Regions from separate parts of the Auritidibacter ignavus genome, predicted to be linked through region 2. Evidence: riboswitches for the same ligand, from Rfam matches in the RefSeq annotation. Region 2 holds a riboswitch; the other holds the start of a gene.
What was found. Region 2 has a riboswitch for thiamine pyrophosphate ahead of thiM (hydroxyethylthiazole kinase). Riboswitches for the same ligand answer to the same signal wherever they lie in the genome.
Positions count from the first base shown of each region.

Region 1: linked by a shared signal. The riboswitch ahead of thiC (phosphomethylpyrimidine synthase ThiC) and the one ahead of thiM (hydroxyethylthiazole kinase) in region 2 are both predicted to bind thiamine pyrophosphate.

Region 1 is NZ_CP122564.1:1,977,956-1,982,171, forward strand. Features, by position in the region: gene QDX22_RS09050 (putative oxygenase MesX) at 1-958, shown strand, start outside; gene QDX22_RS09055 (methionine synthase) at 955-1,983, shown strand; TPP riboswitch at 2,073-2,184, shown strand; gene thiC (phosphomethylpyrimidine synthase ThiC) at 2,182-3,933, shown strand; gene QDX22_RS09065 (sensor histidine kinase) at 3,944-4,216, opposite strand, start outside.
Region 2 is NZ_CP122564.1:927,669-931,884, reverse strand. Features, by position in the region: gene thiD (bifunctional hydroxymethylpyrimidine kinase/phosphomethylpyrimidine kinase) at 1-26, opposite strand, end outside; gene thiE (thiamine phosphate synthase) at 120-809, opposite strand; gene thiM (hydroxyethylthiazole kinase) at 813-1,649, opposite strand; TPP riboswitch at 1,812-1,914, opposite strand; gene QDX22_RS04085 (LysR family transcriptional regulator) at 1,916-2,827, opposite strand; gene QDX22_RS04080 (NAD-dependent formate dehydrogenase) at 2,932-4,092, opposite strand; gene QDX22_RS04075 (HpcH/HpaI aldolase/citrate lyase family protein) at 4,205-4,216, opposite strand, start outside.

The sequences.
Region 1 (4,216 bases), 1.1 Mb from region 2:
CCAGCCACTGGACGGTACCCGGCTGACCACCAACTTCGCCAATCTGGCCCGTGGTGAAAACCGTGAGCAGAACCTGCGCACTGCCCTGCGTATGATCGATGATCGGTTCAATGAGTTGATCACCCAGGGTAATGCCAGTGGCCAGCGCTACCGAGTCCAGCTCGAGATTGTCTCGGTGGCCATCGATCTGCCGTCCCAGGACGCTGAGGAATCCTCTTTCCCGGTGATCGAAATGCTACAGACCACCGTGATCGACACCCAGACGCGGCAACGCATCCCTGGGGTGGTGGGGAATAACTTCTCCTCTTACGTGCGTGACTACGACTTCAGCATCCTGGCCCGCGAGTACGCCGAACGCGATGAGCCGTTACCGGAGGACTTCGGGGTACTCCACGGCAATATTTTCAAGGGCTTCGTAGAGTCCGAGGCCTATCAGCAACAGTTCAGCAAGCTACCGGTGATCTGCATTAGTGCCTCGACCAAGAAGACCTATCACCGCACCGAGCACCAACACCCGGTGCTGGGGGTGGAGTACCGGCAGAATGAGTTCTCGCGCACCGATGAGTACTTCGCCAAGATGGGGATGGCAGTCCGCTACTTCATGCCACCGAAGAGTGTTGCCCCGCTGGCGTTCTACCACTTCGGTGATCTGGAAGCCGACTACACCGATCTGGAACTAGCCTCCACGATCGCGACCATGGAGACCTTCCAGCGGATTTATCGACCCGAGATCTACAACGCTCACACCCCGGCTGGCGAGGTGTATCAGCCCGGCCTGGAACACACTGACTTCTCGCCAACCCAGGTGGTCTATGACCGGGAGGAACGCTCCCGGCTCGGTGTGGAACAGGGCCACTTTGCCCTGGAGAAGCTCATCACCCCGCACCGGGAGACCTTGGAACAGTGGTCGTCGCAGTACGCCGACCACCACCCGCACGCACAGGGAGCCACACGATGACGAAACTTCTACCCACCACCTCCGCCGGAAGTCTGCCCAAACCCTCCTGGCTGGCCGAGCCAGAAAAACTTTGGTCACCCTGGCAACTGGCAGACCAGGCACTGGCCGAAGGCAAACGCGACGCGCTCTTGCTGGCCCTGGCCGAGCAACGCGGTGCCGGCATCGATATCGTCAGCGACGGCGAACAGACCCGCCAGCACTTCGTGACCACCTTCATTGAGAATCTCAACGGTGTGGATTTTGAAAACCGCAAGGTGGTCCAGATTCGGGAGCGCTATGACGCCTCGGTGCCGGTGGTTGTCGATGAGGTCACGCGCAAAGGGCCGGTGTTCGTCCAGGACGCCCGGGAGCTACGGGCCCACACCGAGGCAACGATCAAATGGGCGCTGCCCGGCCCGATGACCATGGTCGATACGTTGTATGACAACTACTACGGTAGCCGGGAGAAGCTGGCCTGGAAATTTGCCGAGATCCTGAATGAAGAAGCCAAAGAACTCGCCGAAGCCGGAGTGGATATTATCCAGTTCGATGAGCCGGCCTTCAACGTGTTCTTTGACGACGTCAAGGCCTGGGGCGTGCAGGCGCTGGAGCGGGCTGCCCAAGGGCTGAGCTGTCAGACCGCCGTGCATGTCTGTTATGGCTACGGGATTGAGGCCAATACCGAGTGGAAGAAGACCCTAGGCGAGGAATGGCGTCAGTATGAGGAGATCTTCCCCCAGATCCAGCAGTCCAGCATTGATATTGTCTCGCTGGAAGCTCACAACTCGCACGTGCCGATCGAGCTCATTGAGCTGGTGCGTGGCAAGAAGCTGATGGTGGGGGCGATCGATGTGGCCAGCCACACCGTGGAGACCCCCGAAGAGGTCGCTGACACGTTGCGCCAGGCCCTGAAACACGTGGATGCCGAAAACCTCTGGGCCTCCACCAACTGCGGGATGGCCCCGTTGCCACGGGATGTGGCCCGAGCCAAGCTCCGTGCCTTGAGCGCTGGGGCCGCGATCCTGCGAGAAGAACTGAGCTCCTAACCCCATACCGGCAACGCTGTGCACGCGGTCGTCCGGGGTGTAACAACCTCGGCCACCGCGTGTGATGGGCCTGAACTTCGGTAGGATGTGGGTGACCTCACGGGCGCTCTGAGCACAGAGCTGAGATCGGACCAAGGCTGTCCGAGCACCGTTTGAACCTGTGCGGGTCATGCCGGCGAAGGAAGAAGGAGTTCTTGCATGACGCATACCTCACCCCTGAACTATTCCACCCACAGCGCTGACTACCTCGTTGACGAAGAGCACGGGATTAAGGTCCCGGTCACCCGCATCCGCCAGGATGATTCTCCCAACGGTGAGCGCAATGAACCGTTCACGGTCTATCGCACCACCGGGCCCGGCTCGGATCCGGTCCGGGGTTTGTCCGGGTTGCGCGAGCAATGGATTGCTGCTCGCGAGGATATCGAGACCTACCAGGCCCGCGGCCGGAAGCTGGAAGATGACGGCGCCAAGGCGCTACGTCGTGGGGCGGCCAGCCAAGAGTGGCAGGGCGCCCAACGGGCCCCGCTGCGGGCCAAGCCCGGGCGTCGGGTGACCCAGATGCACTACGCCCGCAACGGGCAGATCACCCCGGAAATGCGGTTCGTGGCCCTGCGCGAGGGCGTGGATGTCGAGCTGGTGCGTTCCGAGGTGGCCGCCGGTCGGGCGATTATCCCTAATAACGTCAACCACCCCGAATCCGAGCCGATGATTATCGGTAAGGCCTTCAGTGTGAAGGTCAACGCCAATATTGGAAATTCCGCGGTGACCTCCTCGATCGCTGAAGAGGTCTCCAAGATGCAGTGGGCCACCCAGTGGGGTGCTGATACCGTGATGGATTTGTCCACCGGCGATGACATTCACACCACCCGTGAGTGGATTATCCGCAACTCGCCGGTACCGATCGGTACCGTGCCGATTTATCAGGCGCTGGAGAAAGTCAACGGCGACCACCAGGCGCTGACCTGGGAGATCTTCCGCGACACGGTGATCGAACAGTGCGAACAAGGTGTGGACTACATGACGATCCACGCCGGTGTGTTGTTGCGCTACGTGCCGTTGACCGCCGAGCGGGTGACCGGGATTGTCTCCCGCGGTGGCTCGATTATGGCCGGCTGGTGCCTGGGCCATCATCAGGAGAGCTTTTTGTACGAGAACTTTGATGAGCTGTGCGAGATCTTCGCCCAGTACGATGTGGCCTTCTCCCTGGGAGACGGGTTACGCCCGGGCTCGTTGGCCGATGCCAACGATGATGCGCAGTTCGCCGAGTTGGAGACCCTGGCCGAGCTGACCCAGCGGGCCTGGGAGTACGACGTGCAGGTCATGGTCGAAGGCCCCGGCCACATTCCGTTGCATTTGGTGCGCGAGAATGTCGAGAAACAACAACAACTGTGCCACGGTGCCCCGTTCTACACGCTCGGGCCGCTGGTGACCGATATTGCCCCGGGATATGACCATATCACCAGCGCCATCGGCGCCACTGAGATTGCCCGGTACGGGACCGCGATGCTGTGCTACGTGACCCCGAAGGAACACCTGGGGTTGCCGAACCGGGATGACGTGAAAACCGGGGTGATCACCTATAAGATCGCTGCCCACGCCGCGGATGTGGCCAAGGGCCACCCGGGGGCTCGGGACCGGGATGATGCGCTGTCGAAGGCACGGTTCGAGTTCCGGTGGCGCGATCAGTTCGGGCTGTCGTTGGACCCGCAGACCGCCGAGGAATTCCACGACGAGACTCTGCCGGCCGAACCGGCTAAGACCGCGCATTTCTGCTCGATGTGCGGGCCGAAATTCTGCTCGATGCGGATCTCGCAAGATATTCGGGATGAGTTCGGCAATGTCGATGAACAAGCCCGGATCGTGCAACAGGGCATGGCGGCCAAGGCGCGGGAGTTTCGGGAGGCCGGGGGCACCGTATACCTTCCGGACCCGGCGTTCCCGGCCCGCTAGGAGGACCCCGTTACGTAGTCTGCCCGGTGGTGGCGCGTGGAAGCGTGACGGTCACGATCAGTCCACCACCCGGGCGGGCCGTGAGCTCCAGCGCACCGTGGGAACGTTCCACGATGGCGGCCACAATCGCCAGGCCGAGCCCACGGCTGGCGCCACCGGCGCGGCCCCGGGCAGTGTGGAAGGGCTCGGTCAAATGGGCAAGGACCTCGGGATCAATGATCTCACCGGCACCCTCCACCTGAAGCTGTACATCACCGGTCTCATCCGTGTCGACCGGGGGCTT
Region 2 (4,216 bases):
AAGGCGGTGGCTGGTCGAGATGTCATCGGTCCTTGCCTTCCTTTCGTTCCTTCCGTGTTTTGCTGTGTCTTGATGATTCGAGGGCGAGTAGTGGAGGGTGAAGCGTTGTGCTGGGACAGTTATTCACGGTGCAACGCCGAGAATAACTGCGCAGCCACCTGGGCGGGATCGCTGGCTGCAGCGATAGCAGAGACCACACAGATCCCGTCCACGCCGGTTCTGCGATAGATATCAGCCGCATTGGTGGTGTTGATGCCACCAATGGCAACACATTTCACCTTGGAGCCGGCTGTTGCCTGAACGCACTGGCTGATCCCGGTGAGACCTAAGGGCGTGGCAGCATCGGGTTTCGTGGGGGTTACAGCAAACGGGCCGATGCCTAACACATCAGCCAGCTGGTGGTTTACGGCCTCTCGTACCTGCCGGGGGGTTGACGTAGATAACCCAATCATCACCTCCTCCCCGAGCACGGCACGAGCTTCAGAGATTGGGGTATCGGTCTGTCCCAGGTGTAGGTGACAACCCAGCTGGCGGGCCACGTCCAGCCGGTCGTTGACGAAGAACCTGACCTGTTCGAACCGTTGTTGCCCTAGCTGGTTGCGCACGGCGTGCTGGCAGGCCACGGTCAGTTCGGCGAACTCCTCGTCGGAAAGCGTCTTATCTCTGACCTGGACGACACCGGCCCCGCCTTTCACCGCCTCGACCACGACGTCGGGAACCGCAGTGAGACCACCGGAGTATTCGGTATCGGTGATGTAGTAGAGCCGCCAGTCGGTGGCGTCAGCGAGATGGGTGGAATGCCGTAACATACTTTAGGCCTGTTCGGAGTCGAGGGTGATCAGCTCGAGCACGTCGTCGGCGCTCAGGGTGTGGAGGGCATCCAACCAAGCCACGGCAAAATGTCCCGGTGCGCTCGCGGTCTGTCCCGCAACGGTCCCAGCCGCCGAGACCAAGGCATGGGACGCCACCACGGCAGCGTGGTGTTGGGCAGGCAACTGCGTGACGCCCAGAGTTGCGGCAGTCAGGGCGCCCAAAGCGCATCCGGTGCCGATGACCTGTTGCAACATCGGGTGCCCGCCGGTGACGTGAGTACGCGCTACTGTGGAGACGACCAGGTCGGTGGGCCCCGAGGCGGCCACGATTGCTCCACTACGGTGGCTCAGTCCTGCTGCAATGGTGGCAACCGCCTCCACGGAGTCGGTGGAGTCAACGCCACGCCCGCCGGAACCGGTTCCCGCTAGTGCCGCGATTTCTGAGGGGTTGCCACGGATCGCAGCGGGGCGGGAGTCCAGGATGGAACGGGCAAACTGGGTGCGGACGCTCAACCCGCCGACCGCAACAGGGTCGAGCACCCACGGGGTGTTGGCTGACTGCGCGGCGCTGACCGCTGAGGTCATGGCCTGGCGGATATCGGGGGTCAGTGTGCCGACATTGACCAGAACCCCCGAAGCGACGTGGGCGAACTCGCCGGCCTCTACAGCGTCTTCCACCATCGCCGGTGCTGCCCCGGCCGCCAACAAGGCATTGGCGGTAACCTGTTTGACCACGTTATTGGTCAAACAATGCACCAGCGGATGGCCGGTTTTCACCTGGGTCAGGATGGCGCGCACGTCGTCGTGAATCGCCTGAGGGGTCAATTTATCTGCCACAGTGACTATTCCTTTCCAGCAAGGGGATGAACCACAACGGCCAATACGGTGGGCGTTAACGCGGTGGCACCGTGCCGAAAAGAAACCCGCAGACAGCTCGGGCAGACAAGAAAGAACCATCCGGAAAGAGCACAGGGTACGCACAGTGACCACAGTGACCCGGTGCAACCGGTGAGACGTCCCTTCGCCAGTACGAGCTGGATCAGGTTCAACGGGTATCTTCTCAGCTTCCGTGTGGTGACGTGAAGCACCCCGCGTCATGGAGCTCAGTCTAACTCATCGCGGTTGATATTGGCTAGCAGAGCCGCGACAGAGGGTGCCGGAGAGGTCGCTGGATAGGCAAGCGCCAGAGGTAGCTCGACCGGCGGATCAAGGTCCAAAATCACCGCGTCGGGTCCTGTGACGCTGGGCTCCTGCAAGGTCGAGCGAGGCACGAGTGAAGCGAACTGGGGGGAGGTCGCCACAGCAAGGAGTGTTGGGAGAGTGGTCGTTTCCAACGCCGGGTGCAGCTCCACTCCCACACGCGCCATGGCTCGATCGAGCATGTTTCGTGCCTGCATGGCAGGAGACAACACGGCAAGCGGAATGTGGGCAAGATCGGATAAGCAGATGGAAGGTGAGGGAGACTGTGCCAGGTCTACCACGTCCGGGTATTGGTCCAGCAACTCCCGGCTGGCCAGGAGCTGATATCGGTCCTCTGCCACACGATGGGTATAAAGGTCATCTTCTGCGCCCAGATCGAGGATGATCCCTGCATCGAGCTCGCGGTGGCGCAATCCGTGGAGGATATGATCATTGGACCCGGAATCGACACTGACGGTGACCGTCGGATGTGTTTTTCTCAGGGTGGTCACCAGCTGTGAAGCGATGGCCAGCCCGGTAGGAACGGTACTGAGGCGAAGCGGAACCGTGAGGTGTTGCTGGAAGTACTCGAGCTCAGCGACCATCGAGCGATGATCGGCTAGGATGCGCTCGGCCCACTTCAGCACCACGTGCCCCTGCTCGGTGATCCCCTCCATGGCGTGACCGCGGCGGATGAGTTCCACACCCAGCTCGGATTCCAGCTTCTTGATCGAGGCAGACAACGTTGACTGCGAAATGAAACAGGCTTCTGCAGCACGTGCAAAATGTTGTTCTCGTGCCAAGGCCATAAAATAGGCCAGCTGGTTCAGGTGCATTGCCGGTCACTCCTCGGACGTTTAACGACCGCGGGCCGGTAGCCAGTATGGCTACCGGCCCAGGATATGACCGAGTTTAATCGATGGGGCTTGTCAGGGCCTGGTTACTTCGACTGGCGGTAGGAGGAGGCACCGGTTCCGGCGTAGTCTCCGCCGTCAACAATGAGGTATTCGTCGCGGATCTGACGGTTGGCAAGGAAGTCTTCCAAGATCTCACGAGTACCGGCAGCATAACGAGCCTGAGCCGACAGCGACGAACCCGAGGTATGCGGAGTCATGCCATTATGTGGCATGGTGCGCCATGGGTGATCTTCCGGTGCCGGCTGCGGGTACCACACGTCTCCGGCGTAGCCGGCCAATTGCCCCGATTCCAGAGCGCGGACGACGGCATCGCGATCCATGATGGCACCGCGGGCGGGGTTCACGATGTAGGCGCCATGTCGCATCGTGTTCAGCAGTTTTTCATCGAACATGCCCTCCGTTGAGGGTGTCAGCGGAGTGTGAATGCACAGCACATCAATGTTCGGTACCAGCGCTTCGGCAGACTCGTGGAAGGTCAGATTGTACTTCTTCTCGTAGTCTTCGGGCAGACGATGCTGATCGAAGTAGTGCAGTTTGACATCGAAGGGTGCCAGGCGCTCGATGACAGCCCGACCGATGCGCCCGGCCGCCAGCACACCAACATCCATTCCCTCCAGATCGTAGGACCGAGACACAGCTTCAGCAATGTCCCAACGACCGTTGCGGGAGATGTCGTGCTGGTGCAGATAATCACGCACCAGGGCCAGCACCATCAACACGGTGTGTTCGGCGACCGAAATTGAGTTGGAGTAGGTCTCCTCTGCCACGGTGATTCCGCGCTTGGCGGCCTCATCCAAATCAACGTGGTCAGAGCCAATGCCGGCGGTAAGAGCCAGTTTGAGATTCTTGGCTTTCTCCAGGCGCTCCTTGGTCAGGTAGGCCGGCCAGAACGGCTGGGAGATCACAACATCGGCGTCGGGTAGCTCACGGTCAAATTCGGAGTCTTCCCCCTCTTTATCAGAGGTCACCACCACATCGTGGCCTTCAGACTTCAACCAGTCGACGATACCCAGCCCACCGGAGACGCACCCCAGCAACTCACCCGGGGTGAAATCGATATTGTCAGGGGTTGGTAGGGACTGGCCATCTGGGTATTCGCTGAGCTCGGGGATGCTCTCGCGGGCGTACTGGGGAGGGTATCCATCAGCAGGATCGGGGTAGAGGACCATGAGAATTTTCGCCACAATAACCTCCTTGTTGTTATTGATCTATGGGCTGTGCCTCTAATCCTTACCCTATGGAGCGCGTCACAGGCGGTCCAATAGAAATCTCCGATGCGATGATCGGAAACCCCGATCAGCCGGCCCG